DNA from 3 places in the Ruegeria sp. BB10 genome. Region 2 is predicted to be linked to each of the others. Evidence: riboswitches for the same ligand, from Rfam matches in the RefSeq annotation. Region 2 holds a riboswitch; each other region holds the start of a gene.
What was found. Region 2 has a riboswitch for thiamine pyrophosphate ahead of thiC (phosphomethylpyrimidine synthase ThiC). Riboswitches for the same ligand answer to the same signal wherever they lie in the genome.
Positions count from the first base shown of each region.

Region 1: linked by a shared signal. The riboswitch ahead of thiD (bifunctional hydroxymethylpyrimidine kinase/phosphomethylpyrimidine kinase) and the one ahead of thiC (phosphomethylpyrimidine synthase ThiC) in region 2 are both predicted to bind thiamine pyrophosphate.
Region 3: linked by a shared signal. The riboswitch ahead of thiB (thiamine ABC transporter substrate binding subunit) and the one ahead of thiC (phosphomethylpyrimidine synthase ThiC) in region 2 are both predicted to bind thiamine pyrophosphate.

Region 1 is NZ_JBQFIW010000001.1:2,751,234-2,762,027, reverse strand. Features, by position in the region: gene ACR3EP_RS14275 (alpha-ketoglutarate-dependent dioxygenase AlkB family protein) at 1-602, opposite strand, end outside; gene ACR3EP_RS14280 (ABC transporter permease) at 1-3, shown strand, start outside; gene dnaK (molecular chaperone DnaK) at 815-2,722, shown strand; gene dnaJ (molecular chaperone DnaJ) at 2,797-3,951, shown strand; TPP riboswitch at 4,080-4,186, shown strand; gene thiD (bifunctional hydroxymethylpyrimidine kinase/phosphomethylpyrimidine kinase) at 4,230-5,033, shown strand; gene ACR3EP_RS14255 (FAD-dependent oxidoreductase) at 5,030-6,007, shown strand; gene thiS (sulfur carrier protein ThiS) at 5,991-6,185, shown strand; gene ACR3EP_RS14245 (thiazole synthase) at 6,188-6,952, shown strand; gene ACR3EP_RS14240 (thiamine phosphate synthase) at 6,949-7,545, shown strand; gene ACR3EP_RS14235 (HesA/MoeB/ThiF family protein) at 7,542-8,504, shown strand; gene radC (RadC family protein) at 8,615-9,370, shown strand; gene ACR3EP_RS14225 (phosphate ABC transporter substrate-binding/OmpA family protein) at 9,375-10,794, opposite strand, start outside.
Region 2 is NZ_JBQFIW010000002.1:105,544-116,337, forward strand. Features, by position in the region: gene phnE (phosphonate ABC transporter, permease protein PhnE) at 1-27, shown strand, start outside; gene phnE (phosphonate ABC transporter, permease protein PhnE) at 27-842, shown strand; gene ACR3EP_RS19555 (HAD-IIA family hydrolase) at 806-1,744, shown strand; gene ACR3EP_RS19560 (glutathione S-transferase N-terminal domain-containing protein) at 1,923-2,555, opposite strand; gene ACR3EP_RS19565 (isopenicillin N synthase family dioxygenase) at 2,968-3,921, shown strand; gene ACR3EP_RS19570 (sulfatase-like hydrolase/transferase) at 4,504-5,124, shown strand; gene ACR3EP_RS19575 (hypothetical protein) at 5,121-5,345, shown strand; gene ACR3EP_RS19580 (sulfatase-like hydrolase/transferase) at 5,338-6,210, shown strand; gene ACR3EP_RS19585 (hypothetical protein) at 6,291-6,737, shown strand; TPP riboswitch at 7,417-7,536, shown strand; gene thiC (phosphomethylpyrimidine synthase ThiC) at 7,646-9,436, shown strand; gene ACR3EP_RS19595 (invasion associated locus B family protein) at 9,498-9,977, opposite strand; gene ACR3EP_RS19600 (hypothetical protein) at 9,996-10,794, opposite strand, start outside.
Region 3 is NZ_JBQFIW010000002.1:205,717-216,510, reverse strand. Features, by position in the region: gene ACR3EP_RS19995 (GDP-mannose 4,6-dehydratase) at 240-1,280, shown strand; TPP riboswitch at 1,531-1,635, shown strand; gene thiB (thiamine ABC transporter substrate binding subunit) at 1,668-2,648, shown strand; gene ACR3EP_RS19985 (ABC transporter permease family protein) at 2,624-4,171, shown strand; gene ACR3EP_RS19980 (thiamine ABC transporter ATP-binding protein) at 4,158-4,850, shown strand; gene speB (agmatinase) at 4,939-5,904, opposite strand; gene ACR3EP_RS19970 (TRAP transporter large permease) at 5,926-7,206, opposite strand; gene ACR3EP_RS19965 (TRAP transporter small permease) at 7,203-7,808, opposite strand; gene ACR3EP_RS19960 (TRAP transporter substrate-binding protein) at 7,884-8,900, opposite strand; gene ACR3EP_RS19955 (LysR family transcriptional regulator) at 9,049-9,948, shown strand; gene ACR3EP_RS19950 (GntR family transcriptional regulator) at 9,953-10,654, opposite strand; gene ACR3EP_RS19945 (thiamine pyrophosphate-binding protein) at 10,793-10,794, shown strand, end outside.

The sequences.
Region 1 (10,794 bases), on a different contig from region 2:
TAACGTGCCACACGCAGCGTCAGGTTGATCCGACCACCCTTGGGCAACAGTTTTGATGATCCGAACCGGATGCGGTCGACGCCGTGATAGGTCAGCCGGGCGGGCCCGCCCATGATCACCACATCACCCGAATTCAGCCAGATGGATTCGGTCTTGCCGCCGCGTGTCTGGTTGCCGATGCGGAACAGGGCATCATCCCCCAGTGAGATCGACAGGACCGGCCAGGAAAAATCGGCCTCGTCCTTGTCCTGATGCAACCCCATCCGGGCCCCTTCGCCGTAGTAGTTGATCAAACAGCAATCAGGATCGCGATCCGCGCTGGCAAGGTCGCGCCAGATATCAAGAATCTGATCCGGGATCGCGGGCCAAACCGCGCCTTTGGGGTGTTGCGCCTGATATCGGTATCCCGTCTTGTCGGTGACCCAGCCCAGTGATCCGGCCGACGTCATACGCACGGACATTTCCTTACCCGATGGCGTGACCGGCCGGAACAAAGGGGCCGATTTCAGAATCGGCCGCAGGCTGTCGATCAGCCGCTCCTGCGCGGGCCCGTCCAGCCAGGCTTTCCTGATATCAAAACCGCGTAAAAGCAGCCGCGCCATCCGAGAATCCCCGATCCTTGCCAAAACCTTGCCAAAAAGGCCACAGATTCCCGAAAACCTGCGTTTTACAACGCTTGCAGGCCTCTGATCCCGCCCTTATATACGCCGGGACGCGCGATGGTGTAGGGCTGTTGCGCACATCAGATCGGGGCCGGGTGCCATAACGGGTTCGGACCTCGGGACATCGCCTTGAAGAGAAAGGGATTGAACATATGGGAAAAGTAATCGGGATTGACCTCGGAACCACCAACTCGTGCGTGGCCATCATGGACGGCTCGCAGCCGAAGGTCATCGAAAACGCCGAAGGGGCGCGGACCACGCCCTCGATCGTCGCCTTCACCGAAGATGAGCGACTGGTCGGTCAGCCTGCAAAACGCCAGGCGGTCACCAACCCCGACAACACGATCTTTGGTGTTAAGCGTCTGATCGGTCGTCGTGTGGATGATGCAGAAGTCGAAAAAGACAAGAAAATGGTGCCGTACGCCATCGTCGATGGCGGCAATGGCGACGCGTGGGTTGAAGCCCGCGGTGAAAAGTACTCCCCAAGCCAGATCTCGGCCTTCACTCTGGGCAAGATGAAGGAAACCGCCGAGAGCTATCTGGGTGAGGAAGTCACGCAAGCCGTGATCACCGTTCCTGCATATTTCAACGACGCACAGCGTCAGGCCACCAAAGACGCCGGTAAAATCGCCGGTCTGGAAGTGCTGCGGATCATCAACGAACCGACAGCGGCTGCGCTGGCCTATGGTCTGGACAAAGAAGAAACTCAAACCATCGCGGTCTATGACCTTGGTGGCGGTACTTTCGACGTGACCATTCTGGAAATCGACGACGGCCTGTTCGAGGTCAAATCGACCAACGGTGACACCTTCCTGGGTGGTGAAGACTTTGACATGCGCATCGTCAACTACCTGGCGGATGAGTTCAAAAAGGAACACGGTGTCGACCTGTCGCAAGACAAGATGGCGCTGCAGCGTCTGAAAGAAGCTGCTGAGAAAGCCAAGATTGAGCTGTCTTCGACTTCGCAAACCGAAATCAACCAGCCGTTCATCTCGATGGGTTCGAACGGTCAGCCGCTGCACATGGTCATGAAACTGACCCGTGCCAAGCTGGAATCGCTGGTTTCGGACCTGATCAAAAAGTCGATGAAGCCCTGCCAGGCCGCTCTAAAAGACGCTGGTCTGTCGGCTGGCGACATTGACGAAGTTGTTCTGGTCGGTGGTATGACCCGGATGCCGAAAGTGATCGAAGAGGTCACCAAGTTTTTCGGGAAAGAGCCGCACAAGGGTGTGAACCCGGACGAAGTGGTTGCCATGGGCGCCGCCATCCAGGCCGGTGTTCTGCAGGGCGACGTCAAAGACGTTGTTCTGCTGGACGTGACCCCGCTGTCGCTGGGTATCGAAACGCTGGGTGGCGTGTTCACCCGCCTGATCGATCGCAACACCACGATCCCGACCAAAAAGTCTCAGGTCTTCTCGACCGCCGAAGACAACCAGAACGCCGTAACCATCCGCGTGTTCCAGGGTGAGCGTGAAATGGCTGCGGACAACAAGATCCTGGGTCAGTTCAACCTCGAAGATATCCCGCCTGCACCGCGCGGCATGCCTCAGATCGAGGTGACTTTTGATATCGACGCCAACGGCATTGTCTCGGTTTCGGCCAAGGACAAAGGCACCGGCAAAGAGCAGAAGATCACCATCCAGGCCTCGGGCGGTCTGTCGGATGAAGACATCGACAAGATGGTCAAGGACGCCGAAGAGAACGCGGAAGCCGACAAGGAACGCCGCGAGCTGGTCGACGCCAAGAACCAGGCGGAAAGCCTCATCCACTCGACCGAAAAGTCGATGGAAGAGCATGCCGACAAAGTCGACCCGACCACCATCGAAGCCATCGAGCTGGCAATTGCCGCGCTGAAGGACGAGCTGGAGACCGAGAATGCCGACAAGATCAAGTCGGGCATCCAGAACGTCACCGAAGCGGCCATGAAGCTGGGCGAAGCCATCTATAAGGCGCAAGCCGAAGAAGGTGAGGATGAGCCTGCGGCGGCAGATGCTGCGCCGGGTGAGGACGACATTGTTGACGCCGAGTTCGAAGATCTGGACGACGACAAGCGTAACTAACGGGTAACCGGGCCAATGTGGGCCGGTCCGGTTGCCGGGCCGGCCCAAATACGTTGAGGCTGAAGGAAATACTGATGTCAAAACGCGACTACTACGATGTGCTCGGCGTATCAAAGGGCGCATCAGCGGATGAAATCAAAAAGGGTTTTCGCAAGAAAGCCAAAGAGTTGCATCCCGATCGCAACAAAGACAACCCGGATGCCGAGTCGCAGTTCAAAGAAGCCAACGAGGCTTATGATGTTCTGCGCGACGCCGACAAAAAGGCCGCCTATGATCGCTTTGGTCACGCCGCCTTTGAAAACGGTATGGGCGGTGGTGGTGGCCGTCCCGGTGGCGGCTTTGGTCAGGGTGATTTCTCCAGCGCGTTCTCAGACGTGTTCGACGATCTGTTCGGCGATTTCATGGGCGGTCAGCGTGGCGGCCCCGGTGGCGGGCGCCGTGCGGCGCGCGGATCGGACCTGCGCTATAACCTGCGCGTGACGCTGGAAGAGGCGTTCGCGGGCCTGCAGAAAACCATCAGTGTTCCTGCTGCCGTGGCCTGTTCGGCCTGTGACGGATCGGGTGCAGAAGGCGGAGTGGAGCCAACCACCTGTCCAACCTGTTCGGGCATGGGCAAGGTGCGTGCACAGCAGGGTTTCTTTACCGTCGAACGATCCTGCCCGACCTGTTCGGGTCTGGGTCAGATCATCAAGAACCCCTGTAAAGCCTGTGGCGGTGCAGGCCGCGTGGAAAAAGAGCGTGCGCTGTCCGTCAACATCCCCGCCGGTGTCGAGACCGGAACCCGCATCCGCCTGGCGGGTGAGGGTGAAGCTGGGATGCGCGGTGGCCCTCCGGGCGATCTGTATATCTTTGTCGAAGTTTCGGATCACAAGCTGTTCGAACGCGACAGTGTGAACCTCTATTGCCGCGTCCCGGTCAGCATGGCCAAGGCTGCGCTGGGCGGTTCGATCGAAGTGCCAACCATCGATGGTGGCCGCGGCCGCGTGCAAATACCAGCAGGCAGCCAATCGGGCCGTCAGATGCGCCTGCGCGGCAAAGGCATGCCCGCCCTGCGTGGCGGCGGTGTGGGTGACATGTTCATCGAACTGGCGGTGGAAACGCCGGTCAACCTGACCAGTCGCCAAAAAGAACTGCTGAAAGAGTTCGACGATTTGGGTGAGGATAACCACCCGGAATCAAAAAGTTTTTTCTCATCCGTCAAATCCTTTTGGGATGGGATGAAGGGCTAAGATCACTCCACCAAGTTGCTAAAAGGCCGATCCCCTTGGGTCGGCTTATTTCGTTTTATAGGTCCAGTTTGTCCATGAACTTCGCGAAATTTGGCTCTTGAATCTTGCCACATCCCCTGAGATTGTCGCGCCAACCGTTGGGGTGCCCTGATCAAGGGGCTGAGAGGCGTGAATGCGCTAACCCATCGAACCTGATCCGGGCAATACCGGCGTAGGGAACGGTCTACACACACAGACGTTTTCCATGCTGCGTTGCCCCCTGATGATGGAGCAACGATATGGCGCATATTGCCCTGACAATTGCGGGCTCGGACAGTGGTGGTGGGGCCGGGATTCAGGCCGATCTCAAGGCGATGTCTGCGTTGGGCGTGTATGGGGCCAGCGTGATCACGGCGGTCACGGCGCAGAACACGCGGGCTGTGACCGCAGTGCATGGCATACCGCTCAACGTAGTGGCCGCTCAGATCGAGGCGGTGCTGACCGACCTGGATGTAGGCGCGATCAAGATCGGCATGCTTGCGACCCCTGAAATTATTCAAACCGTTGCCGGGGCCATCGCTGGGTATGATGGCCCCGTCGTTTTGGACCCGGTGATGATCTCCAAATCTGGCGATGCCTTGCTGGCACAGGGTGCCGTTCAGACCCTGCGTGATGTTCTTATGCCCCGAGCGACCATGCTGACCCCGAACTTACCCGAGGCCGCTTGTTTGCTGGGCACCTCGGACGCCGAATCCCCCGATCAGATGATCGCGCAGGGGATGGCGCTGTGCGGGCTGGGCGCGCGCTCGGTATTGATGAAAGGCGGACATGGGCGCGGCGACGTTTGCCACGATGTGTTGATTGATCCCTCGGGAGTTGTGGCAGAATTCAACGCCACTCGGCGCAATACGCGCAACACGCATGGCACCGGTTGCACCCTGTCGTCTTCGATAGCAGCCGGGCTGGCGCGAGGGCTGGGCCTGACCGACGCGGTCGCGCAGGCGCATGAGTATCTGCAAGGGGCCATTGCTAAAGCTGACAGTCTGATGGTCGGACAGGGGCATGGCCCGGTTCATCATTTCCATCGGGTCTGGCCCGCGTGACGGTCTGGTCGGTCATAGGGGCCGGTGTGGCCGGGCTGGCCGTAGCCAGCGAGCTAGTGTCGCGCGGGGCCAAGGTTCAGATCTTTGATCCCAGTGGTCCACCTGGCCCGCATGGGTGTTCTTGGTGGGCTGGCGGTATGCTGGCCCCGTGGTGCGAGTTTGAAAACGCCGAAGAACCTGTGTTGCGGCTGGGCATGGCTGCGTTCGAGTGGTGGTCTACGCGTACTCGGGTGGAACAACGTGGCACGCTGGTTGTTGCCAACCCGCGTGATCTGCCGGATTTGCGTCGGTTCGCTCGTCGGACCGGGGGGGGTACCGAGATTAGTCAGGCTGAAATTGTCAGTTTAGAGCCTGATTTAACCAGTTTCACCAAAGGTCTTCATTTCACGGATGAGGCTCATCTGAACCCGCGACAGGCGCTGCGGGATCTGTACCGCCAATTGCTGGACCAAGGGGTAGGCTTCCACCGGAAACTGGCCCCGACCCAGCTGGAGAATGCAATCGATTGCCGCGGTCTGCACGCGCGTGAGGTTTTGCACGACCTGCGCGGCGTCAAGGGAGAGATGTTGGTGATCCGCTGCCCTGACGTGACCCTGACGCGACCTGTACGTCTACTGCATCCAAGGATGCCGCTGTACATCGTGCCGCGTGGGGATGGTGTCTACATGCTGGGCGCAACGATGATCGAAAGCGAAGACAGCAGCCGCATCACGGCCCGATCCATGCTGGAACTGCTCAGCGCCGCCTATGCGCTGAACCCCGCCTTTGGCGAGGCCGAGGTGCTTGAGATCGGTGTCGATCTGCGCCCGGCTTTTCCCGACAACCTGCCCCGCATCCGGCGGCTGGGGCATACGATTTATGCCAACGGACTGTACCGCCATGGCTATCTGCTGGCCCCAGCGCTGGCGCAGGGAGTGGCCGATCTGGCGTTGAACAACAAACATTCGGAGATGGTCGATGAAGATCGTGCTTAATGGTGAATCGCGCGAGGTGCGCGCCGAAATCCTCTCGGACCTGTTGGTCGAATGCGGGTTCTCGGGGAGGGTGGCGACAGCTGTAAACGAAGACTTTGTGCCCTCGGGTCTGCGCATTGCTCAAAAGTTGACCGATGGCGACCGGGTTGAAGTCGTCGCGCCGATGCAGGGAGGCTGAGGATGAAGACCTTCTACGGAAATCAGCTGCCTAATCCGCTGATGTTGGGAACGGCGCAATATCCAAGCCCCGCTATTTTGGAACAGGCGTTTCGCGAGAGCGGCGCGGGTGTTGCTACAGTGTCCTTGCGCCGTGAATCCGGGGCTGGGCAGACCTTCTGGCAGATGATCCGCGAGCTGGGCGTGCTGATCCTGCCAAACACCGCTGGGTGCCACACGGTCAAAGAAGCCGTAACCACCGCCCATATGGCGCGTGAGGTGTTTGACACTAATTGGATCAAGCTGGAACTGATCGGCCACACTGACAGTTTGCAGCCAGATGTGTTTCAACTGGTCGAGGCCGCGCGCATACTGACCGAGGACGGGTTTCACGTATTCCCCTACACCACCGACGACCTGATCGTGGGCGAGCGTCTGCTGGCCGCCGGGTGCGAGGTGCTGATGCCTTGGGGTGCACCCATCGGGTCGGGGCGCGGGCTGAACAATGAATATGCTCTGCGCGCGATGCGGGCCGAGTTCCCCAATGTTCCATTGGTTGTGGATGCCGGGATCGGCCTGCCCAGTCACGCTTCGCAGGCGATGGAGTTGGGTTATGACGCCGTTCTGCTGAATACCGCTGTTGCACGGGCCGGAAACCCTGTGGCCATGGCCCGCGCAATGATGCTGGCGATTCAGGCCGGGCAACTGGCGCATCAAGCCGACCCGATCGAGGCGCGAGATATGGCCGAACCATCAACTCCGGTAATCGGAAAGGCCTTCTTATTATGATGTTAGACCGATTTTACCCGATCTTCGACCACACTGACTGGTTGCGCCGGATGCTGCCCTTGGGTGTGAAGCTGGTGCAACTGCGGATCAAGGATCAGCTTGATGTGATCATACGGGAACAGATCGCCCAATCGTTGGAACTATGCCGTGCCCACGGCACCGTGCTGGTGGTCAATGATCATTGGCAGGCGGCTATCGACGCTGGTTGTGAGTGGATTCATCTCGGGCAAGAGGATCTGGACGAGGCCGATCTGAAAGCCATCCGCAAGGCGGGGCTGAAACTGGGTGTCTCCACCCACGATGATGATGAATTAGAGCGAGTCCTGACCATGGACCCGGATTATGTGGCTTTGGGCCCGGTCTATCCGACGATCCTGAAAAAAATGAAATGGGAACAGCAGGGCCTGCCACGCGTCACCGAATGGAAGGCACGGGTGGGGGATATCCCTCTGGTCGCGATTGGCGGCGTGAGCGTTGAGCGGGCGCCGGGCGTCTTGCAGGCGGGGGCGGACATCGTCTCGGTCGTCACGGACATCACGCTGAATTCCGATCCAGAAACCCGTGTTCGCGAATGGATCGAGGTCACGAGATGAGCCGCTATGCCCGCCAGATAATCCTGCCCGAGGTTGGATCGGCAGGCCAGACCCGCCTGTCAGCAGCGCGGGTTCTGGTGGTGGGCGCGGGCGGATTAGCCTCTCCGGTCTTACCCTTGTTGGCCGGGGCCGGGGTTGGGCATATAACCATCTTGGACCGGGATCAGATCGCGCTATCGAACCTGCACCGGCAGACATTGTTCGCTGAATCCGACTGTGGGCGCGCCAAGGCCAAAGTCGCCGCAGAACGCTGCCGGGCGCTGAATGGTGACATCACCGTAATGGCTGAGTATCAGGCTCTAACAAACCAGAATGTGTTAAATTTTGTTCGCAGCTCTGACATTGTTCTGGACTGCGCGGACAGTTATGCGGCCAGCTATATCTTGTCGGATACCTGTTTGTTGCAGGGCAAGCCGCTGATCAGCGCATCCGTATTGGGGCTGACCGGCTATGTCGGTGGGTTTTGTGCTGGCGCGCCGTCCTTGCGTGCGGTGTTTCCGGATGCACCGGATAGCGGCGCGAGCTGTGCAACGGCCGGCGTGCTGGGCCCTGTCGTTGGGGTTATAGGTGCCTTGCAGGCGCAAATGGCGCTGGGCGTGATCCTTGGCCTGGACCCCTCGCCTTTGGGACAGTTGGTACAGTTTGACGCCCGCACGCTGCGCAACAGCACATTCAGATTTGACGGCGCACCGGAACCGGCGCACCACTTTCGATTTCTTTCCGCCAGCCAATTGACCGAAGATGATGTGATCATTGAACTGCGCACCCGGGACGAGGCCCCCGAACTTCTTCACAGCAGGGCACGTCGGGACATTGTTGAATCCCTGAAAACAGAGCCTAACAAAGGAAAAAGACTTGCGCTTTGTTGCTCTAGCGGATTGCGCGCATGGCGGGCGGCTGAGCAAATTCAATCGGATTGGTCCGGTGAAATTGTCCTGGTTGCAGCCTCAACTACATGAGTGAATTGATTCACGAGGTAAGTGGAAACCGGTGACTATCGACCAAAGGGGTCTAGGGTCGTTTGGGCGCGTTAACCTTTCGGAAACCGATTCTGCGCAAATCTGAACGCATGACTCAGGACGCCTTTGCCGAAGCCCCGATGCTGTTTGAAAGTGACGAAGCCCCGGTGGCGCCCCTGCCCTCGGGTCGGTTACCGTCCTACATCAAAGACCACCGGAAACGCCTGCGGGAACGGTTCATGTCAGGCGGATCGGCGGCGATGCCGGATTATGAACTGTTGGAACTGGTGCTGTTCCGTTCAATCCCGCGGCAGGATGTAAAGCCGCTGGCACGGGCGCTGATGGACACGTTTGGGGATTTCAACCGGGTTCTGACCGCGCCCGAGGAACGGCTGCGTCAGATCAAGGGCGTTGGTGACACGGTGATCACCGATCTGAAGATACTTGAGGCCTGCGCCCATCGCATGGCCCGCGCGCGGGTGATGCAGCGGCACGTGATTTCAGGTTGGGATGCACTGCTGGACTATTGTCACACCACGATGGCCCATCGCGAGACGGAGCAGTTCCGGGTGTTCTATCTGGATCGCAAGAACGTGTTAATCGCGGATGAGGAACAGGCCAAGGGCACCGTCGATCACGTACCCGTCTATCCGCGCGAGGTTGCGAAACGGGCGTTGGAATTGAATGCGTCAGCCTTGATCCTGGTACACAATCACCCTTCGGGCGATCCGACCCCGTCGCAATCAGATATCGACATGACCAACCGGATACAGGACGCATGTCTGGCCCTGGGGCTGACGCTGCATGATCATCTGATCATCGGCAAATCGAATGAGCTGAGCTTTCGGTCGCAGGGATATCTGTAGCGAGTTACTGAACCCAGATCTCGACCCGGCGGTTGATCTTTCGGCCCCATTCGGTGTCGTCGCAAGCCATCGGCATCGCCTCACCAAACGCATCGACTTGCAATTCAACACTATCGGGAATGGCAGTTTCCACCGCCGCCAACACCGCATTGCGCACGGTTTTGGCGCGCAGCAAGGCGATTCGCTTATTTTCAGTCGCGGCTCCGTCGCCGTCGCTGAAACCAACGAACACCAGCTTGCGCGCATTCAGCGTCCCGGCCTCAAGCTGTTGGGCCAAATGCTGGATGTTCGACCGTGATTGTGCGTCGGGGCGGGACGAGCCTGCCTCGAACCTGACCGATAGCGACAACCGGGACATGGGTCTGAGGGTATCGACCATACGCTGCAATTCCTCCAACCCAACCTCGGGGCCACCCGAGGCCACCGCATTGGCCAGACGATCGCCCTGCAGTCCGATCCGCATCATCTCGGGTTCCTGATCGACAAAACCCGCATTGCGGATCGCCTTTTGGGCTGCGTCGCCTTGGGTATAGGCCAGAAACTGCCGGGCAATACGGGGCAGGCGGCGCTTGGGGAGGTACAGGAACATGGGTGAGGTCAGCGGGTAGTCCTCGGTCTTGATCGTCTGCCGGGTGGCCATCAACACGTGACCACATCCACCGGTCAGGGGCAGTGCGCGGGCCGCGTCAGCCTCGGCCTGGCTAGCGATGCCGATGGCAAAAGGGTCCTTGATGACCTTTTGAACCAGATCGCTGCTGCGCTTATGCCGGATAACGGCATCAGACAGATCGATACTGGCGGGTGAAAGCAGTTGATCCTCGACCCCTTGTGCCAGACCTGATCCGACGTCGGGCAGGTGCAGCGCAATTGGTGCGTCGGGTCCACCCAAGGCGGACCAATTGTCAATCGCGCCAGAAAACACCAAGGCAAGATCCGCCGGAGAGATTTGGGGCACGGGATTGTCCGGCGCCACGATGGGCACCAACGCATCCAACGCAATAACCCGCGACCGGCGTGCGTGGGTCAAATCGCCCAAACCAGCGGCCTCGGCAGCCTCTTGCTCTGACGGGCGGATTTCGCGCAAAGCCATGACAATGTCGGTCTGATCCGCGATCAGATCGGCAAAGCCCTGACCGGTATTGCCGATATCGAAATAGAATCGGCCCAGCGGCGCGTCGCGCCCATCCTGATGAAGCTCGTATATCAAACTGTCCGGAGCGGGCTGACGGGACGTGACTGACAGCCCTTCCTGTTCGGCAAAGCTCATCAACAGGGCAGACAACACCTTCTCGGCCATGACGGAAGAACCTGAAAACCTCAGTTCGCCCACGAAATCGGTCAGGTTGGGGCAGGCAGGGCCATCGCAGGTCACGCCCGAGCCATCCACCGTCAGCTCACCAAATTGGGTGTCGACGCGGTAGAAC
Region 2 (10,794 bases):
GGAATTATCCGCGCGAGGGTTCAGTAGTGCCTGTTCTTGAACAAAACGATACGCAGATCTGGCGCAGACGGACGACGGGTCAAAGTCTTGTTCGCTGGTTTGGCTGGCTTTTGGGTGTGGCTGTCTTTGTTTATTGCTGGCAGTTCATTTCGGAATCGACGACCTGGTTTTTCGTTTGGGATGCCCCCCGCATTGCCAACGATATCTGGACCCGCGCAACGCCTCCCAAATGGGATTACATCACACAGCTGGGCCGCCCGATTTGGGATACGCTGAACATTGCCACCCTAGGTACTATCATCGCCTTGTGCATGGCAGTGCCGGTTGCCTTCTTGGCCGCGCGCAACACCACACCGTCGACATTGTTCATTCGACCCATAGCTTTGTTGATCATTGTCTCGACCCGCTCTATCAACTCGCTGATCTGGGCGCTTCTATTGATCGCAATTATTGGCCCAGGCGTCTTTGCAGGTGTTATTGCAATTGCCATCCGTTCAATCGGGTTCTGCGCAAAGCTTCTGTATGAAGCCATAGAGGAAATTGATCACACTCAGGTCGAAGCGATCACGGCGACCGGTGCGTCGCGCTGGCAGGTCATGGCTTACGGGATTGTTCCACAAATCCTGCCCGCTTTTGCAGGCATTGCCGTTTTTCGTTGGGACATAAATATCCGCGAGTCCACGGTTCTGGGCCTGGTTGGTGCCGGAGGTATTGGATTGCAACTGTCAGCTTCGCTCAACGTTCTGGCTTGGCCACAGGTCAGCCTGATCCTGATTGTAATTCTCGTCGCGGTTTTGATCAGCGAATGGGTCTCGGCAAAAGTTCGAGGGGCGATCATTTGACCGGGTTCTCTGCGCAGGAGGCTTTCGATGCCTATGAAGCTGTACGACATCGCCTTCCGGAAGCCAGACCTACTGAAGTGACATATCGTCAGGTTGAAACGCTTGATGACATAGCTCATGAGTTCGATGTATTCCTCCTCGACGCCTTCGGGGTTCTTAATATAGGTGACACGGCAATCCCGGATACACCGGATCGGGTCAGGTCGCTGAAAGCCGCCGGCAAACGTGTTTTGGTCGTTTCAAATGCTGCTGGGTTTCCTCACACAACTCTGTTGGAAAAATATTCTAGGCTTGGTTATGACTTCGCGCCCCGAGACGTGATCACCAGCCGGGCCACGTTGCTATCAGAAATAAACGGTCAAAGTGGGTTGCATTGGGGCTTGATGGCGACCCCCAGTGCCGGTCTTCGCGATTTGGAAGGGCTGAAACTATCCTACCTCGAGGATGACCCGAAGCCCTACGAAACCGTTGACGGGTTTCTAATGATAGGATCAGCGGTTTGGACTGAATCGCGTCAAGCTATGCTAGAGACGGCCTTGCTTGAACGGCCTCGTCCGGTAATGGTCGGCAACCCTGATATCGTCGCGCCCCGCGAGTACGGGTTTTCAAAAGAGCCCGGTCTTTTCGCGCACCAGCTGGCAGACCGGACAGGTGTTGTTCCTCAGTTCTTTGGAAAGCCTTTCGCCAACATCTATGATCTTGCTTTCCAACGTCTCGGGCACATCGACAGGTCCCGGGTTCTGATGGTTGGCGACAGCCTGCACACCGACATTCTGGGCGCATCCAGCGCTGGCATAGATTCGGCACTCATTTCAGGATATGGGTTCTTCGCAGGGCATGATGTTGAAGCAGCGATCAAGAAGGCGGGGATAGTGCCAAACTTTGTAGTAGGCCGGCCTTGAGTTTAGAGCATTCGTTTTCGATAAGTATCCCGTTCAAATCGAATGTCCTGCAAGCCCGCATTTCGAACATGCTGAGCATGGAAATACTGCGCTGTGCACTAACGGCAGCTTTGCCCCCTCGCGGCAAAGCGACCCCCGGTCTAAAGTCTGGATTGGGCTGTGATGCGACGTGTCGGGCTCAGTCGTTGAACCAAATCGGAGCATCGCCTTCTGACCAAGTTATGTACTTTCGCATCACCAGCAAAAATACTTCACTGTCCAGGAATTGATCCAGCCACGCCGCTAAATTCGGCCACTCCTGTGCGTCAAACCACGCCCGGTCTATATACGCAAACTGGCGAACAAATGGTAGAATCGCCAAATCGGCGAGAGTGGGCGATCTCCAAAAAGCCAGGCCCTCCCGACTAACCGCTCGTCGAGGTTGAGCAAGTAGCTCGCCGCTTTCCTGCGCTCCTTTGACGTCTAAATCCGGATACCGCACGACGTATTTTGTGTGATCTAATGCATCCTTGAATGGACCATCATTTGCCGCGATTAGGCCCCAACCTTCTTGAGGCATATCCAAAAGTCGCTGCGGATCATTTTGTTGAAGCGTCCAAATCATGATTTCCAGGCTTTCATCTATTACTTTGTCTGGAAGTCGAAGCGCGGGCACTGTTCCGGACGGGGATGTTTGCAAGAAAGCCTCTGGTTTGTCCTGCAAAAGAATCTCGCGCAGCTCGACTGTGACTCGTGAACTCGCCAATGCGAGACGGGCCCTTATGGCGTATGGGCAGCGACGGAACGACCATAAGATAGGGTATTGAGCCATACGAAGATATACCTCCAATCTACCAGCGTGGTTAAACCTCCCGTCGTTTTCCAACTGGTACTTCTGCTTGAACGCTGTCTGATACTATCGGAAGGGCCATTGCTTCACAATCATCGGCCTCAGTAGCCGACTGGTTTGGAGATTCGGAACGAGAAAATGCGGAATTGAGTACAAGTGACTTGTCTTGTGAAGTTGCAACGCGAAAGTCCCCGAGATCTTAGAAATTGGCCCTGGCCGGTCGCGGTGGTTATGGATTGATCGAAGAATTAGTCTGTCATAGCTTGCAGCATATGCCCAAGTTTCTCCATCTTGTCGTCTTAGAGCGCCACAGCACTCATCGCCGAAAACGTTTTGCCGGATAGCTGGTCTTCCATTTGTAACCCTGCCAGTAAAACAATTTTGGAGACCTCAGATGACTGAATTCATTGAAATCCCGGTGCTTGATCTTGCACCGCTGATCAATGGAGAGGATACGTCCAACCTCGCCTTGGAATTCGCCGAAGCCTATGGAAAAACCGGATTTGGCTATGTTGTTAATCACGGCGTTGATCCTGACTTGCGCGCTGCCGTGTTTGCCGCCTCGACGGAATTTCATGCACTGCCGGAGATCGAAAAACAGGCAATTGCATTAAATAAATGTCATCGTGGCTACATCGCGATCAACACCTCCACGGACGTGAACTCTGACCTGGCCAAGGTGACTAAACCCAATCAGTCCGCATCGTTCATGATGATGCGCGAGGATGCCGAGGTCGACCCTGCCGTCTATCTGTCCGGACCAAATCAATGGCCCGCTCTGGAAGGTTTCCGAGAGGCCTGCGAGGCTTATGCCGACGCGATGACAAAACTGGGTTACAAACTCATGGGTCTTGCCCTTGACGCTATTGGCGCCGCGGATCGTTCGATCCTCAGTGCATTCCAGACGCCAACGATTTGGCTGCGCCTACTCCACTATCCACCACAACCGCCACAGGCTTTGGGTGATCTTTACGGATCTGCACCCCACAAGGACTTTGGATGTCTGACATTGCTCGCACAGGACAATGTTGGTGGTTTGCAAGTCCAGACGCCTGAGGGTCATTGGGTGGATGCACCGCCTATCGACAATGCCTTCGTGGTTAATGTAGGCGATATGCTGCACCGACTCTCCAACGGAAAGTTGTTGTCCACCCCGCACCGGGTTATCAATGCGACCGGACAACAGCGCTATTCCGTACCGTTCTTCTTCGACCCACATGTCTCTGCTGAAATCGCGCCGCTCCTGGGACAGGGACTGCGAGGTTCGATCCTGAAGTTTGGACAGTTTTTGAGAGGAGAACTGGAAGCAAGCTACGACGCACATCAGGTTGGCCATTCGGATACCTAAAAGCACGCTGCGTTGGCAGTGACATTTCACTGACCGATATGAAACGAACGTCCGCATTGCAGTTGCTGCGACGCAGCTGTGCGGCTTCAGATCAAAATCCTCAATGGGCCGTTTCGGTACATGTGAGTAACGTCTGCCGCCCGGATGCTGCGTTCGGTCCGAGGTCCGTATTGAGCCCATAGAGGTCGCAAAAAATTGTCGTGCCAAGGAAATCTAGTGCTACACATAGAACATTCTTGAATATGAATATCACTACGGGATTTGGTCTAGCGCGGCTCTAAAACCCGAAACCGACGGAAATAAGGTTGACCGCAATCCCGTGTGTCAATGTGGAGGGAGGGTTAGAAATGCCTGCAACCAATAGATTGAAGCTAACTGTAGCAGTATTGGTCTCATTCGTTTCACTACCGAAATGGCGCTATCCCAATCGCAAGTGGGCTCTCCAGACGGAACCACCACAATTGATGGCAGGCAATTGCCTGAACCTCCGGTGTTTGGGAAAAATTGAGGAGCAAGCGACCAATTCAACCCTTGTGGCCGCCGCGTCGTGCCACCTGAGAACGCGCCAACATCCTCCTCATCATGTTGGATGATGCTGGGTATGGTATTCCTAGTACTTTTGGCGGCGTCATCCCGACTGATACGATGGATGAATTGGCAAAAGAGGGTTTGAGTTTTACGAATATCTATTCGACCGCACTTTGTTCACCGACCAGCAGCCTTGATGACAGGCCGCAATCATCACCGGTCGGGTTCGGAGTGATTTCGAATCTTCGACCGGGTATCCCGGCTACAACAGTATTATTCCAGACAACAAAGCCACTATCGGGAGGATACTTTCAGACAATGGCTACGCCACTTCATGGTTTGGAAAACCATAACACCCCAGCATTTGCAGCGAGCCAGGCTGGTCCATTTGACAAATGGCCGACTGGTTTAGGTTTCGAGTACTTTTTTGGGTTTGTTGGTGGAGACGCGAACCAATGGCAGCCGAACCTATATCGAAACACCACCCCGATTTACCCGTTTGAAGGTGATCCTGAGTGGAACCTGATCACCGGAATGGCCGACGATGCGATTGACCACATTTCGCGGTTGCACCAAATCGAGCCAAGTAAGCCTTTCTTTGTCAAGTATGTGCCCGGTGCAACGCACGCGCCGCACCACCCGACCAAAGAGTGGGTCAGAAGATCGAGGCGATGAACCTGTTTGATGGTGGGTACGAAGCACTTAGGCAGACAATTTTTGAGAATCAGAAAAAGTTGGGGCTTGTCCCGCAAGATGCAACGCTGTCGCCTTGGCCCGCAGACAAAATCAAGCCGTGGGATCAATTGACGGACGACGAGAAAAAACTCTTCGTGCGGCAGGTGGAAGTGTTCGCCGCTTATGCGGCTTATACAGACCATGAAATTGGGCGTGATTGACGCAATAGAGGACCTCGGAAAACGTGACAACACACTGATCTTCTACATCAACGGTGACAATGGCACCTGGCTGAGGGTGGTCCAATGGGGACACCGAACGAGGTGGCTTGGTTCAATGGTATCGCAGAGATGCCTGCAAAAACGCAGTTGCAGTGGTACGATGTCTGGGGAACGGACCAGACATACAATCACATGTCTGCAGGATGGTCCTGGCTTTGATACTCCGTTTGACTATTTCAAGCAGAATGCAAACAGGCTTGGCGGCATCCGACAGAACATGGTGGTGTCATGGCCTGACGGAATCGCAGACAAAGGTGGTCAGCGAGATCAGTTCATGCATGTAATCGACGTCGTGCCGACGATCCTAGAAGTCACCGGAATTGATGCACCGTTGGAAGTCGACGGGATTGTTCAATCTCCAATTGAAGGCACCAGCTTTGCATATACTTTCGATGAGAAAAACAAGGATGCACCGAGCCGTCACCGAACTCAGTACTTTGAAATGATGGGACAATGGGCTTTGTATCACGAAGGTTGGTTATTGAGCACCAAAGTAAACCGGATGCCATGGGAAACGCCAAAGACACCAAACCCTGACCCTTTGAACAATCAAGTGCTCGAGCTTTACGATCTAACCACGGATATGAATCAAAGAAATGATCTAGCGGCGCAGCACCCAGAGAAGATCGAAGAACTGAAGGCTATATTTATAGAAGAAGCAAATAAGTATCAGGTCTTCCCGATGGATGCCTCGGTCACGTCCAGAATTTCATTACCTCGGCCAAGCATTGCGGCGGGACGAAACGAGTTCGTTTATGTCCGGCCAATGACTGGGGTTCCTCAGGAGATTCCCAAGTATTCTTAACAGCTCGTACACCATTACAGCAGAGATAGATGTGCCCGAAGGTGGTGCTGAAGGCATGATTTTGACATCAGGCGGCCGCTTTGCCGGTTACGGTTTCTACCTACTTGATGGCAAGCCAGTCTTCTCTGAATATGTTGAATCTAGAACGGATAAAATGGGAAGGCAAAGAGGCCTTGGCACCCGGAAAGCACACTCTGGAGTTTGACTTCAAATATGACGGCCTCGGACCGGAACCTCGCATATGGAAGCACCAGTGGTTTAGGTCAGGTGGCACCGGGACGCTGAAAGTCGATGGCGAAGTCGTAGCAACCCAAAAGATGAAGAACACTATTCCCACCACCCTTCAGTGGGACGAGGCGTTTGACATAGGTTCTGATACATTGACCGGCGTTAACGACGACGACTACCAACCACCGTTCCCACTAACCGCGAAACTGGAAAAGCTTACGATAAAAATCGACCGGCCCCAGTTGAGCCAAGCGGATATTCAAAAACTCGAAGACGCGATGCAAAGAGCAAGCGACTAGTTGGCTCACAGGGTTGAGAGGTTGCCTACTTGCTTGAGTCGGCAGTGGAAAACCGGATGGTATATTTGTCCGCTTCGTCCGCAGAACGGTCATTCAGCCATCTTCTAATTGCGCACGTGCAGCGAATGTCCGTAATGCCGAGCCGCACTGCAGAATGCTGAACGACCGACTAAAGTCCGGTAAGGGCCGGAAGTGATCAGGGCAGGGCACTCAGTCGCTCAACATTGTTCAGCACAAAACCTTACGCTGTGAAGCTGTCGGTCTGCGAGTTGTTTCCGCTCTCGGAAGTTCCCAATGCGCGTCGCAGTCGACGATCGTATTGCTGCAGTCTGAGACAAGCTTGATAAGTCCAAATCAGCGAAATCCACCAAAATGCATGAGAATCTTAAGTCGTTGAATTATGGGGAAGACGAGTCTCAATAATTCAGTCCCATTATTTACGTACTCCGACAATTCTCCCTCAAATGAGGGAATTCCCCTATAAGACGTCTTATGTTAAATAACCGTGTTTAACTTACCGTCGATATGCGGAGTATCTGTCGAATTGGTCGGCATGCGCATCAGATAAGACCGTATTTCTGGTGACATACTGCACCGAATGGAAGGTCCCGGCCGTTCGAGAAAATCTGAAACAAATTAATTTTGGTGCTTGTTTAAGCCGTGAATCTCAAGCTAAACCACCTGTACGCAGGGGAGTCCCACCAAGGGGACTGAGAGGCTGACGGGGCAATGCCCGGCGACGCGACCCTTTGAACCTGACCCAGTTGATACTGGCGTAGGAAGCTAGGGCGCGCAGGCCACAATACCGGGCAAGCGCACTCCGAACAGGGGGCTGTCTGCCTTCTCGTTTCCCCAAGCCAAAACTCATCTGGTGTCTTTTTAAGTTGAACTGCTTGAGGAGCACCAACATGAACGTCCCCAACCCCAAAATCACCGCCGGTGAACTGCCCGCATCGCGCAAGATCTATGTAAACGGCACAGTGCACCCGGATGTGCGCGTGCCAATGCGTGAAATTTCGGTCCACCCCACGGCGGGGGAGCCACCCTTGCCCGTGTATGACAGTTCAGGGCCGTATACCGATCCGCAGGTGATGACGGACATTCGGCAAGGTCTGGCGCCGCTGCGTCGCAAGTGGATTGAGGCTCGAGCAGATGCCGAAGAATATGATGGACGTGAGATCAAACCGGAAGACAACGGTTTTGTCGAAGGTGATCGGCTAACGCCCGAGTTCCCTGTGCGCCCGCGCCCTCTGCGCGCCAAGGATGGAAAGGCTGTGACGCAACTGGCCTATGCTCGCGCCGGCATCGTCACCCCGGAAATGGAATTCATCGCCATCCGTGAAAACCAACTGCGCGAGGCTGTCGTTGAACAGCGCGAAGGCAATGATTGGGGTGCAAACATCCCTGATTATGTGACCCCGGAATTCGTGCGGGACGAGGTCGCCGCTGGTCGCGCCATTATCCCTGCGAATATCAACCACCCTGAAAGCGAACCGATGATCATCGGGCGTAATTTCCTGGTCAAGATCAACGCCAATATGGGTACCTCGGCTGTGACCTCTTCGATGGAAGAAGAGGTCGATAAAATGGTCTGGTCGATCCGTTGGGGTGCTGATACCGTCATGGACCTGTCGACCGGCCGCAACATCCACAACACCCGTGAATGGATCATCCGCAACAGCCCGGTGCCGATTGGCACCGTGCCGTTGTATCAAGCGCTGGAAAAGGTCAACGGCATTGCCGAAGACCTGACATGGGAAGTGTTCCGTGACACGCTGATCGAACAGGCCGAACAAGGCGTCGACTATTTCACCATCCACTCAGGCGTGCGCCTGCATATGGTGCCGATGACGGTAAAACGGGTTACCGGTATTGTGTCGCGCGGTGGGTCGATCATGGCCAAGTGGTGCTTGCATCACCACAAGGAAAGCTTCCTCTATGAGCATTTCGACGAAATCTGCGACATCTGCCGGGCCTATGATGTGTCGTTCAGCCTAGGCGACGGTCTGCGTCCCGGCTCTATCGCCGACGCTAATGACGAGGCACAATTTGCCGAGCTTGAGACGCTGGGTGAGCTGACCAAAATCGCGTGGGCCAAGGATTGTCAGGTGATGATCGAAGGCCCCGGACACGTAGCCATGCACAAGATCAAAGAAAACATGGACAAGCAATTGGAGTGTTGCCACGAGGCGCCCTTTTACACGCTTGGCCCCCTGACCACCGATATCGCGCCGGGCTATGACCACATCACCAGCGGCATTGGTGCTGCGATGATTGGCTGGTTTGGTTGTGCGATGCTCTGCTATGTCACGCCTAAAGAACATCTGGGGCTGCCGGACCGGGATGATGTGAAAACTGGGGTTATTACTTATAAGATCGCCGCTCACGCCGCTGATTTGGCTAAAGGTCTGCCGGGCGCGCAACGTCGTGACGATGCGCTGTCCCGCGCCCGGTTCGAGTTCCGCTGGGAAGATCAGTTCAACCTGTCGCTGGACCCGGAAACGGCGCGGGAATTCCACGACCAAACCCTGCCCAAACAAGCGCATAAGGTGGCGCATTTCTGTTCCATGTGCGGGCCGAAATTCTGCTCGATGCGGATCAGCCACGACATTCGAACTGAAGCGCAGAAAGAGGGGATGGAGGCCATGGCCGCCAAATTCCGTGAAGGCGGCGACCTTTACATGCCCGTGAAAGACTAAACACCGCGGCGGAGCCGATCCTTTCGGCTCCGCACGCTCTTGCATTGAAGGGAAACTACTCTCAGGGCAATAGATCGGATACTTTGCTGAACCCAGTCAAATCGAAGCCAAATGAAATTGGCTCTCCGACCCTGTTTTTAGCGTCGATCTGCAATTGATTACCTGCCCGCATCGCAGACATCCATTCCTGGGAAACTGGCGAACGGGCAAAACAACCTTGTGCCTCGCATGTCAGGAACTCCAGACGGGCGACCTCGGCATCATCCACCTTTGCAACCAGCCCTTCCGAGAACAAGAGACCGAATGGCAGGGTCAGCACGGTCTCAGTCTCGTCCTTACCTGCAGCCTTGATAAATGCGATGGACGTAAGCCTTTGGTTGTTTTCGGTCAAAACGATGCTTTGGGTCATTTCGCAGATCAACTCGGACCCAACGGCCCGATTGCTGCAATTGACCGACCATGGCGGCGCTGCGCCTTCCTGCGCAGCAAGGGGAGTTGCCAATCCCAATGTGACTCCCAAAGCGCTTATCCAAGTTTTCATCCTGCTGTCCCTCATCGATTAGAATTGTAGTCCAAGGCCAAGACCTACCTGCAGGGCCCTGGTTGAGTCTCCGAACAAATGATCGAGGCTCAGATTGACAAAGCTGCTGTCATCCAGCGCAAACAGCCCCAACCGGGCCGAGACCAAGCCATGCGCGTCGCCGACAAAGCTGGTGTTTGAAAACCCACCGTCAGCGGTGCTCGCTCCGTTGAACCCGGCGGTGACCGATACGGTATCATCCGACGAGAGAATGGCACCAACCTGAAAACTTACGCGGAGCTTCTGCGAGGCACTCAGGGTTTGCTCGGTTCCGATTTCCAGCGAAGGCGTGAACGAATAGATCATCTCGCTATCGTCTTGCAGAACGACCCCCGCCAGGGTTGCATCGCCATTGCTTTCGGTTGCCAGACGTGTGGCATCAACGGCTACCTCAGGGCGCAGATAGGAACTGCCGCCCGCGAACCTGTGGTCATAAGCAAGGCTGAGACGCAGGTTCTGATGGTTCATCTTGTGCTTGATCTCGCTGACACCAACGGTGCTTACGATTTGACCGTTGGGCAACACACCACTGATCCCGCCCGCGCTGAGCGTATCATAGTCTGACCAACCGGCCGACAGCTGGGCTGCAAACTCCCAAGCGCCGGTGTATTTGGTCAGCGAGGCACCCAGATTGAACCGATCACCCGTTGCATTGTAATTCGATCCGTTCCGGAGGCTCATCTCGTCATAGCCTACCGCGAACCCGGCGAATAGCTCATCCCCAACCGGCAGACGGACACCAGCCGACAGGTTGGTGTCGTTGATGTCCAGCTCTTCG
Region 3 (10,794 bases), 100 kb from region 2:
CCTTCACCCTAAGATAGGTCCATTATATATGCGCGTCAATTATGCGCATGATTAATGCTGACAACCTTTGGCGTCCGCTGCTGCCAATCCTATACAAAGGTAGAGTATTGCTACGCGTTGCCTAGGTGGCGAAAGGGCACAGCAGAATACACCGCTTTCTGCGATATCTGTGGTGGTATCTTCCCTTGATCTCGCACTAAAAAGGCCCGAAATACCAAGTTTTTTACAAGGGCAACATTATGCAGAGCGTTCTCATCACCGGGTCAGCCGGTTTTATTGGCTTTCATCTGAGCAAGCTTCTGCTGGCCCAAGGGTACCACGTAGTGGGGTTGGACTCTCTGAACGATTATTATGATGTGTCGTTGAAAAAGGCCCGCCACGACATGCTGGCGCGCGAACCCAATGGTAAGAATTTTTCGCCCGTCATTGGCAAGGTCGAAACCCCCGGCCTGATGATGGAGCTGTTCGGGGAACATGGTTTTGACTATGTCATTCACCTCGCTGCCCAAGCTGGGGTGCGCTATTCGATCGAGAATCCGCGCTCGTATCTGGAAAGCAATGTGATAGGGACTTTCGAAATTCTGGAAGCGGCGCGGGCGCATCCGCCCAAACATATGCTGTTGGCTTCGACTTCTTCGGCCTTTGGCGCCAATACCGAGATGCCCTATAAGGAAACCCAACGCGCCGATCATCAGATGTCGTTCTACGCGGCCACCAAGAAATCGACCGAAAGCATGGCCCATTCCTATGCGCATCTGTTCGATTTGCCGATTACCATGTTCCGGTTTTTCACCGTCTATGGCCCTTGGGGTCGCCCGGACATGGCGCTGTTCAAATTCACCAAAGCGATCCTCGAGGGCAATGCGATCGACGTCTATAATCACGGTGATATGAAACGTGACTTTACCTATGTCGAAGATTTGGTTGAGGCGATCCGCCTGCTGATGGACGCCGTCCCTGTGCGCCCCGCAGACGGCAATATTCCAGAAGGGGACAGTTTGTCACCGGTCGCACCCCATCGAGTGGTGAATATCGGCAACAATGATGCGGTACAGCTGACCGCGTTTATTGAAGCCATCGAAACGGCCACGGGCATCAAGGCGGATAAAAACATGATGCCGATGCAGCCCGGTGACGTACCCGCAACTTGGGCCGATGCATCGCTGCTCAGGGAATTGACCGGTTATCAACCAAGGACTTCGGTCGAAGATGGTGTGGCTGAGTTTGTTAAGTGGTACCGCGACTTTTATCGTCCCAACGCGGCTGGGACCGAAAGGTAAGATGGTTAGCCTTCAGGCCTAAAAGATTGGTGGCCGTCCTCTCAGTTTTGAGGTTCGGCCTCTGAAATTCTCAAGGCTAAAAACGCAAACCGTTCCGGTACCCGGAACGTAGTTCAAAACCTTTCCTACGGTGATTGTTCCACAGGGCGATTATGTTGTGCATCTCTCAGTCCAACTGAACGGATGCCAATTTGAGCATCCAAAAAACACTTTAACCCGGTTGTCTTTTCGTCCGTTCCAACCTACTGACAACCTCACCTCGGGGTGCGTGGCCTGCCGCGCTGAGATGCCTTTGGCGAACCCGTAGAACCTGAACCGGCTAGAACCGGCGGAGGGAAAGGTAACGGTTTCATCCACCCTTGCCCTCTCGCCGCAATGGAGGATGACATGAAACATCTGATGATTGCTGCGGGACTTCTGAGCGCAACAGCGGCTGTCGCGGCCGACAAACCTCAGCTGACCGTTTACACCTATGACAGCTTTGTCTCGGACTGGGGTCCGGGCCCGAAAGTAGAAGAAGCTTTCGAAGCAGTATGCAACTGTGATCTGAACCTTGTGGGCGTCGAAGACGGCGCGGCGCTGTTGTCGCGTCTTCGGCTAGAGGGTGAAAACACGGACGCCGATGTGGTGCTTGGGCTGGACACCGGCCTGATCGCAGCGGCCAAGGAAACTGGCTTGTTTGCTCCCAATTCGGTCAGCGCCGATTATACCCTGCCGATTGAATGGTCAGATGACGTGTTCGCGCCTTATGACTGGGGCTATTTTGCTTTTGTCCATAACGCAGATGCGGCGGCACCTGCCAATTTCCGTGAACTGGCCGAGGGTGAAACAAAGATCATTATTCAAGACCCGCGCTCGTCCACTCCGGGTCTGGGGCTGCTGTTGTGGGTCAAAGCGTCTTATGGAGACGAAGCCCCCGAAATCTGGGCCGGGCTTGCCGACAATATCGTGACCGTGACCAAAGGTTGGTCCGAGGCGTATGGCCTGTTTCTTGAGGGTGAGGCGGACATGGTGCTCAGCTACACCACATCGCCTGCTTATCACTTGATCGCCGAGGATGACGCCAGCAAAGCAGCGGCCGCCTTTGACGAAGGGCACTACATGCAGGTTGAAGTTGCGGCGAAGCTGGCCGGTACCGATCAGCCCGAACTGGCGGATCAATTTCTGGAATTCATGGTCTCGGACACCTTCCAGCAGATCATCCCGACCACCAACTGGATGTATCCGGCAGTGACCCCTGCGGCTGGCCTGCCCGAAGGGTTTGACACGTTGATCACGCCTGAGAAATCCCTGCTGTATACCCCGGATGAAGCCGCCGCCGTGCGGGATCAGGCGCTTGCGGAATGGCTGGGCGCGCTCAGCCAGTAAGCCCTTGGCCGGGTGTTGGCGCAGCGGCACTGGTTGCTGCGCTGATATTGGGCACATTGGCCGCGGTAGCCCTACGCGCTGATACAGCGGGTGGGTTGGGTCCGGCCGATTGGGCGGCGCTGCGCTTTACGCTGGTTCAGGCTGTGTTGTCTGCGCTGTTCAGTGCCGGGCTGGCTATTCCGGTCGCCCGGGCACTGGCGCGGCGTCGGTTTCGTGGACGGTCTGCCCTGATCGCCCTATTGGGCGCCCCCTTTATCCTGCCGGTCATCGTCGCGATCCTTGGGTTGTTGCAGGTTTTCGGACGTGCAGGCTGGATTTCAGATTTTTTAGGTCTGTTTGGTTTGCCGCCGCTGCGCATCTATGGGTTGCACGGGGTGGTTCTAGCCCATGTATTTTTCAACCTACCACTTGCCACGCGGCTAATCCTGCAGGCGTGGCAGGAAATTCCGGCAGAAAGATTTCGGTTGGCCGCGCAATTGGAGTGCGACGGCTTTGCCATGTTCCGTCTGATCGAACTGCCAATGTTAAGGCGCATTCTGCCGGGTGTTCTGGCCGTGATCTTTGCGATTTGCCTGACTAGCTTTGCCGTCGCGTTGACTCTTGGCGGAGGGCCCCGCGCAACGACACTTGAACTCGCGATCTATCAATCCTTTACCTACGATTTCGACCTTGGCCGTGCAGCGTTGCTTTCTGCGGTGCAACTGGCCTTGACCGCTGCTGCCGCGCTAGCTGCTTTGAATTTTTCGCGTGGTGACGGGTTCGGCGCTGGGTTGGATCGCGCGATACAACGATGGGATGGCGGCGCGCCCGCAGTTGACGCGTGCTGGATCGGGCTCGCGGCAGCATTTCTGCTTCTTCCTTTGGCTGCCGTGGCGATCTCTGGCCTATCTGGGTTGCTCGAAATGCCTGCCTTGGTGTTTCGTGCGGCGGTGATATCGGTTCTGGTTGCCACTGCCAGTACGATTGTTTTGTTGATGCTTGCACTGCCGATGGCCATGGCCGTTGCAACCGGTCGTCACGGGATTGTCGAGCTTAGCGGTATTCTGGGGCTGGCGGCTTCACCGTTGGTGATTGGTACCGGGCTGTTCATTCTGATCCGCCCCATCGCTAATCCAGTAACACTGGCATTGCCGGTAACCGCGCTGGTGAATGCCGTCATGGCCTTGCCCTTCGCGCTACGCATTCTGGTGCCGGCGGCCCGCGACGTCGTGGCGCGACACGGACGGCTTGCCCTGTCGCTGGACATGGACAAGAAAACATTCTTTGCCCGCGTCCTGTTGCCGCGCATGCGCCCACAGATCCGCTTTGCCACGGGTTTGTCAGCCGCGCTATCGATTGGAGATCTGGGAGTTATTGCCCTGTTCGCCGATCCACAGATCGCGACCTTGCCCTTGCAGATCTATCGGTTGATGGGGGCGTATCAGATGCAAGCAGCGGCCGGGGCAGCTCTGTTGCTGTTGTTGCTGTCGATGGGGGCATTCTGGCTATTGGATCGCGGAGGGCGGCTGCATGCTGAAACTTGAAGGCTGTGTAATCGAGAACGGAAAATTTTCGTTGCGTGCTGATTTTGCCGTCGAGACCGGTGCCAGTGTAGCCATTATTGGGCCGTCTGGCGCGGGAAAGTCGACACTGCTTGAGGCGATTGCCGGGTTTCGTGACCTCAAACAGGGAAAGATATTCTGGGACGGAGGCCTAATATCCAACCGTGCCCCTGGCAAGCGCCCTTTGGCGATGCTGTTTCAGGATGGCAATCTATTCCCACATCTGACGGTCGAACAGAATATCGCTTTGGGCTTGCGCCCGAACGGGCGGTTGACGGTAGATGAGCAATCTCAGGTCCAAACCGCACTAGATCGGGTTGCCCTGCCGGGTCTGGGTGATCGCAAGCCAGCCGAACTGTCTGGAGGTCAGCAAAGCCGGGTCGCATTAGCCCGGGTTCTTGTGCAGCGCCGTCAGATGTTGCTGCTGGACGAACCGTTTGCGGCGCTGGGGCCGGCACTGAAGGCTGAAATGCTTGATCTTGTGGCTGGGTTGCTGGCGGAAACCGGAACGACCCTGCTTATGGTCAGCCACGACCCGCAGGACGCGCGCCGCATTGCCGGCCAGACGGTTCTTGTGTCTAACGAGCAGGCACATCCTCCTGCGCCGACCCGGGACCTTTTGGATAATCCACCGCCCAGCCTGCGCGACTATTTGGGGTAGGGACATTGGATGGAAACCTGCGAAAGGAAACTCGCAGCCCGGCGCGTAGTTGAAAGGTTTCTGCACGCCGGACTGACAGGGAGGGACCTTATTTCCGGTTGTGGAAAATGAACCCGAGGAAGTTCAGCAGCAATTGCGCCGCAAGAATCTGTGTACTTTCGGTCTGGTCATAGGCGGGGGCGACCTCAACCAGATCAATGCCAACCACATTACCGCGTTTACTGAGTCCCTGAACGATTTCCAGGACATCATAGTACTGGAACCCGCCATGGCTGGGTGTCCCTGTTCCGGGCGCAATCGACGGGCAGAACGCGTCGATATCTATGGTGACGTAATAACGCGCACCTTCGGGGATACGATCCAAAACGCCCTCTGTTCCCAGTTTACGCACCTGTCGTACGGATAGGATATCTGAACCCCGCGCCCGCGCGTCGTCGTAACCTTCTTTCGCGGTTGAGGACACGTTGCGGATGCCCAGTTGGGTCATGCCCGAGACATGTTCTTTTTCGATTGCCCGACGCATCGGGTTGCCGTGACCATCGGTGACGCCTTTGCGTTCGTCGACAAAGTCCAGATGCGCATCGATCTGGATCACATGGATTGGTCCGTTCTTTGCGCAATCTTCTTCAAAGGCGCGGATGCACGGAATGTTGATCGAGTGATCTCCACCGATAGTCACCGGCAGAGCGCCCGCATCGAGGATTTTCTTCACACCGTATTCGATGTTGGCGTGGCTTTCCTCGGTCTTGGTATGGATGATGTCGGCATCGCCTAGATCGACGATGCGCACATCGCTGGCTAGATAGGTTGCGTCATCCTCGTGGTCATAGGCACCGGCGTGGCCAAAGCTGAACAGGGTTGACGCTTCGCGAACAGCGCGCGGCCCAAACCGGGCACCGGATCGAAACTGACACCCGAAATCGAAAGGTGCACCAAGGACGGCGACATCAGCGTCGATCTTATCCCAATTCTCGACATAAGGTTTCTTGCCAAAGGTCGCGATGCCGACAAAAGGCAGGTTCAGACGACCAGATTCATAGCCATGACCCGACATGATTTCTCCGTTTCTTATGGGTTATCGGTACGCCAATTCCGGCAGGAACAGCGCGATTTGAGGGAAAGCCATCAGCAGCCCGGTGACAACCAAAAGGATGATTAGAAAGGGCGGCACGCCGCGGACCACCTCGACAAAGGGGCGGCGGAATACGGCGATGGCGGTGAACAGGTTGCAGCCAAAGGGTGGTGTGGCGGCTCCGATGGCAACTTGCAGTGTGATCAGAACGCCAACCAGTACCGGGTCCAACCCACTGGCCTTGATCATCGGCGCAAAGATCGGAACTAGGATCAGGATCACCACGATCGAGTCAACGAACATGCAGCCGAGGAAGAAGGCCACGTTGATCGCCAGCAACACCATAAGAGGGCTGGCTTGTTCCAGCCCCAGCGCTGCGATGATAGTCTGCGGCACTTGGGCAAAGCTAAGTGTCCAGCTAAAGGCGGCTCCGGCGGCAATCAGGATAAACACGACCGACGTGATGGCCCCTGTGGACAGGGCAATATCGAACAGGTCTCCAACCTTGATCGAGCGAAAGATCACAACCTCGAGGATCACAGCATAAAGCACGCAGATTGCCGCTGCTTCGGTGGGTGAGAACACGCCGCCATAGATGCCTCCGACGATGATCGCCGGAAATCCCATCGGCCACAGGGCTTTGCGCAACGCGGTAAAGCGCTGTCCCCACCCCTCGCGAGGCAGAACTGGGATATCGTGACGGTAAGCGTACACCATGCAATAGGCCGAGAATAACACTACGATCAGCAACCCGGGCAAGATGCCCGCGATGAAAAGCTGCGAAATCGACGTCCCCGAGACCACGCCATAGATGATCATGCCGATGGATGGCGGGATCAGATAGGCCAGATCAGCGGCATTTACGATCAACCCGATCGAAAAGCTGTCGCTATAGCCAGATTTCAGCATCCGCGGCCGCATCGCACCGCCAATGGCCACCACCGTCGCCTGGGTCGACCCACACACAGCTCCGAACAAGGCGCAGGCCGAGGTGACGGAAATTGCCAGGCCGCCTTTGATATGGCCCATGAAACTCATCACAAGATCGATAAGCCGATTGGCGGAATGTCCTCGCGTGATGATATCAGCGGCCAAAATGAACATCGGCACCGCGATCAGCGCAGCCGGCTTCACGCCCCCGATCATCTGCTGGATCAGGATTTGCATGTTCATTTCAGGGAAGTAGACGAGAAACCCCAGCACAGCCGCCGAAATCAAGGGCATTTTCATTGGAAAGCCTGCCAGCAGCAGGATGATCATTACAACCAGCATCAACTCGGTCATTTGTCTGCCTCCGCTGTGTCCTGGAATTTCTTGATGGCAGACGCGGTTTCCGGATCTTCATAGCTGTCAATTTCGAGGTACGAGACATAGACGTCCTCGTCAGCGAAGTTCAGGTTCCGGATCGCAGTCAGCAGGTATTGGAACGAGGCCAGTGCCAATCCGATCACCACCCAGACATAGGTCAGGTACAGCGGCAGCTGCAGCGCCGGGGTGATCCGCCCGCGCGAGGCGACTTTCTGCACATATTCAAACGCGTACCAGGCCAGCACACCCATCACGATGGCTGTGGTGGTGGCGATCACAACCATCAGGCCTTTGCGCAGTTTGACTGGCAGGGCGTCATAGATGGCTGACATTCGGATGTGGATGCCCTTGCGAGTGGCGTAGCCCAGTCCCATGAAGGTGACGATCACAATTAGAAACTCGTTCAGCTCTTCCGAAAAATAGATGGATTGGTTGAACACATATCGCCCAAAGACATTGGCGATGGTGTTCACGGCCATCAGAGTGATCCCCCAGCCCAGGATCCAGATTTCGATCCGTCCGATGACGGCGTCGATCTTTCCCAACAAGCCGAAGGGAGTGGCAGTATTGCTTTGCATGGTTTCCCCCCTTTGAAAGCCCCCACGCGCAAGGCGCGTGAGGTAGTTTTGAGTGAGTGAGTGGGTGGGGAGGGATCAGTTGCCCGACAGTTCCGCCTGCAGCGCGTCCAGCAGTTCCTGACCACGGTCGCCTACCGTGTTGACATAGGCGGCAGAGGTGCCCGTGCTACGCTCACGGAAGGCGTCACGCTCGTCCTCGGTCAGAACGACCAGGCCAATGTCAGGTTTGGCTTCTTTGATGATATCCAGACGTTTCTGGTTAAAATCAGTGACGACGCCATCAATGAACCCGGTCATGTCGGCCATGGTGTCGCGCACAAGTTGCTGGCGGTCGGGGTTGAGGGTTTCAAACCAGTCCGAACCGGCAACGACGGTGGTGACAAGCTCTTGCTCACCGGCCCAGATCAGGTGGCTGGTGACCTCGTAGAACTTCATCTCTTCGATGGTCGGGATCGGATTGACCTGACCGTCAACTGCGCCGAGTTGCAGCGCGCCGAACACTTCGCCAAACGGCAGCGGGGTCGGGCTGGCACCCATGTTTTTATAGGTCTCCAGCAGGATCGGCGACACCATCACCCGCATCTTGAAGTTGTCAAAGTCTTCGGGCGTGCGGATTTCGCGGTTGGTGGTCCAGACCTGCGGCCCTTCGGAATACATGGTCATAACTTCCAGACCACGCTGGCGGAAATCATCGTTCAGCGGACCGTAGATGGTTTCCGAGTTGCTGAGGATGTTCGAAATCGCGGCCGGATCGGATGGTAGCAAGTAGGGGAGAAGGAAAACCTGGCTTTCTGGCACCACGGTGCCAAGATTGCCAATCGATACGTTGGTGAACTGGATGACACCGTCGGCGGCCTGTTCAACCGTTTCGGTCGGTGTGCCCAGCGTGCCCATCGGATAGACGGTCACGGTCACTTCACCATCGGTGGCGGCTTCGATGCGCGATTTGAACTCCTGCGCGTAGGCATCCATGATCGAGCCCGGAATCTCTTCGATTGCGAACTTCCAATCCTCGGCCAAGGCGGCGAGAGGGGTCAGGCCCAGCAATGCTGCTGCGGCAGTTATCTTGAGGGGACGAGAGGTCAAGGTCATGTTGGTTTCTTCCCTGTTGCCTTATTGGGTTTGGTCTTCAGGGATCAGGACAGCATAGAAAATTACACAAAAAAATATCATCTTGTTTATGTTCACATGAGGTATTTTTATGTAAATAACACCACGACTCCCGAAAGGCGGATAAGCGTTGAAACTGCTCAGAAATACTCTGCTTGAAACCTTCGTGACCGTGGTCGAATGCGGTGGATTTACGGATGCGCAATACGCATTGGGCATTACGCAATCGGCGATCAGCATCCGAATCCGAGATCTGGAAACCGCGCTTGGTTATCGGATTTGCGAACGCGGCCGCGGCGGGTTTCGCCTGACCGAACGGGGCGAAATCGCCTATCGCAAAGCCGGAGACATTTTGCGCAGTGCCCGTGATTTCGACGCTGAATTGCTGGAATTGCGTGGGACCACTACTGGAGATCTGCGGATTGGCACCATTGATGCGGTCAATACACTGGCAGAGCTTAATCTGGCGCAGGTCCTTAAGCGGTTTCTCGACCGTCCCAACGAAGTGCAGCTAGAGGTGGTCGTCGCATCACCAACTGAGTTAACACAGAAGCTGATTACCGGTGATTTGCATGTTGCAATCGCCCCCTTCCGCAATCAGGTCCCAGAGCTGACATACACCGAACTGTGCCGGGAAGAGCATCGTTTGTACTGTGGGCAGGATCATCCCTTGTTTGACTTACCCGACGATCAGATTGATCTGGATGTAATCTCACAGCACCAAATTTGTCAGCGCTCCTACAACATTCTGGTGTCACCGGTGCTTCAGACTGCGCAGCCAAAAGCCACCGTGGCAAATATGGAAGCAATGGCGATGATGATTGAAACCGGTCACTTTTTGGGTCCGCTGCCGGTACACTTTATCAAAAACTGGGCCCACCGCGATCGACTCAGAGAGCTTGCGCCGGACAAGCTGAACTGGAACTCAACCTTTTACCTCGCAACACGGCCATCACTGGCCCATAGGAGGGCGGTTGAAATTCTGGTGCAAGACATCGTTAAATCCTGCAAGCGTGGTCAAGGGTCATAGCCGCTTAGGCATCGTCATCCACAAAGTAGATTTCGGCGAACGCTTTGGCGACGGCCTCAGTCGTCTCTTCTCGGCGGCGTTCGATGTGTTTTCGAATGGTATCGACTGCGATGCCTTCATCGCGGTCTGCAATATTTTGCATGATCATCAGGTGGCTGGGAATTTGGCTATTCGTCGTTTCAGCCCCACCATTCAAATACGCATTCTTTAGGTCGATCAGGCGAACGAACCGGATGCGCGCATTGAGGTTCTCAAGAATACGCACAAGTTCCTGATTTTTGGACCCCTTGGCAATGTCCACATGGAATTGCTCATCCAACTCCAACAACCGCCGGGGGTCTTCGCACTGGTCATATTCCCTCAAAACCCCACGCAATGTTTCCACCAATGCGGCCAGCTGACTATCCGAGGATTTGCGAATAGCCAGCCTCACAGCTTCCGTCTCAACCGCGATCCGGGCCTCATACAAGGAAAGAATCTGAGAGGGGCTAAGCGGACGGCAGAAAAATCCCCGCCTGGCCTGAAAGGTCAGGAACCCTTCGGCCACCAGCCGGTTCAGCGCTTCGCGTACAGGTGTCCGGCTGGTGCCAAAGCTTTTGGCCAGGGCAACCTCATTGATCTGGGATTCTGGTTTGAACTCAAAGTTCTCGGCCATCCTGCGCACAAGATCATAGACGCGACCAACACGATCTTCGGTTTTTGTCATCCGGTTTCCTCAAGTCAAAGATCAAGCTTGGGACTAACAGGTTTTTGCCGGGGTTTGAACTGAGTATTGACTGGTCGGCAATACTGTATAATCAATTGTCGACAATTAGAACAAGCGACTCACGAAACGGAGGTTCATGT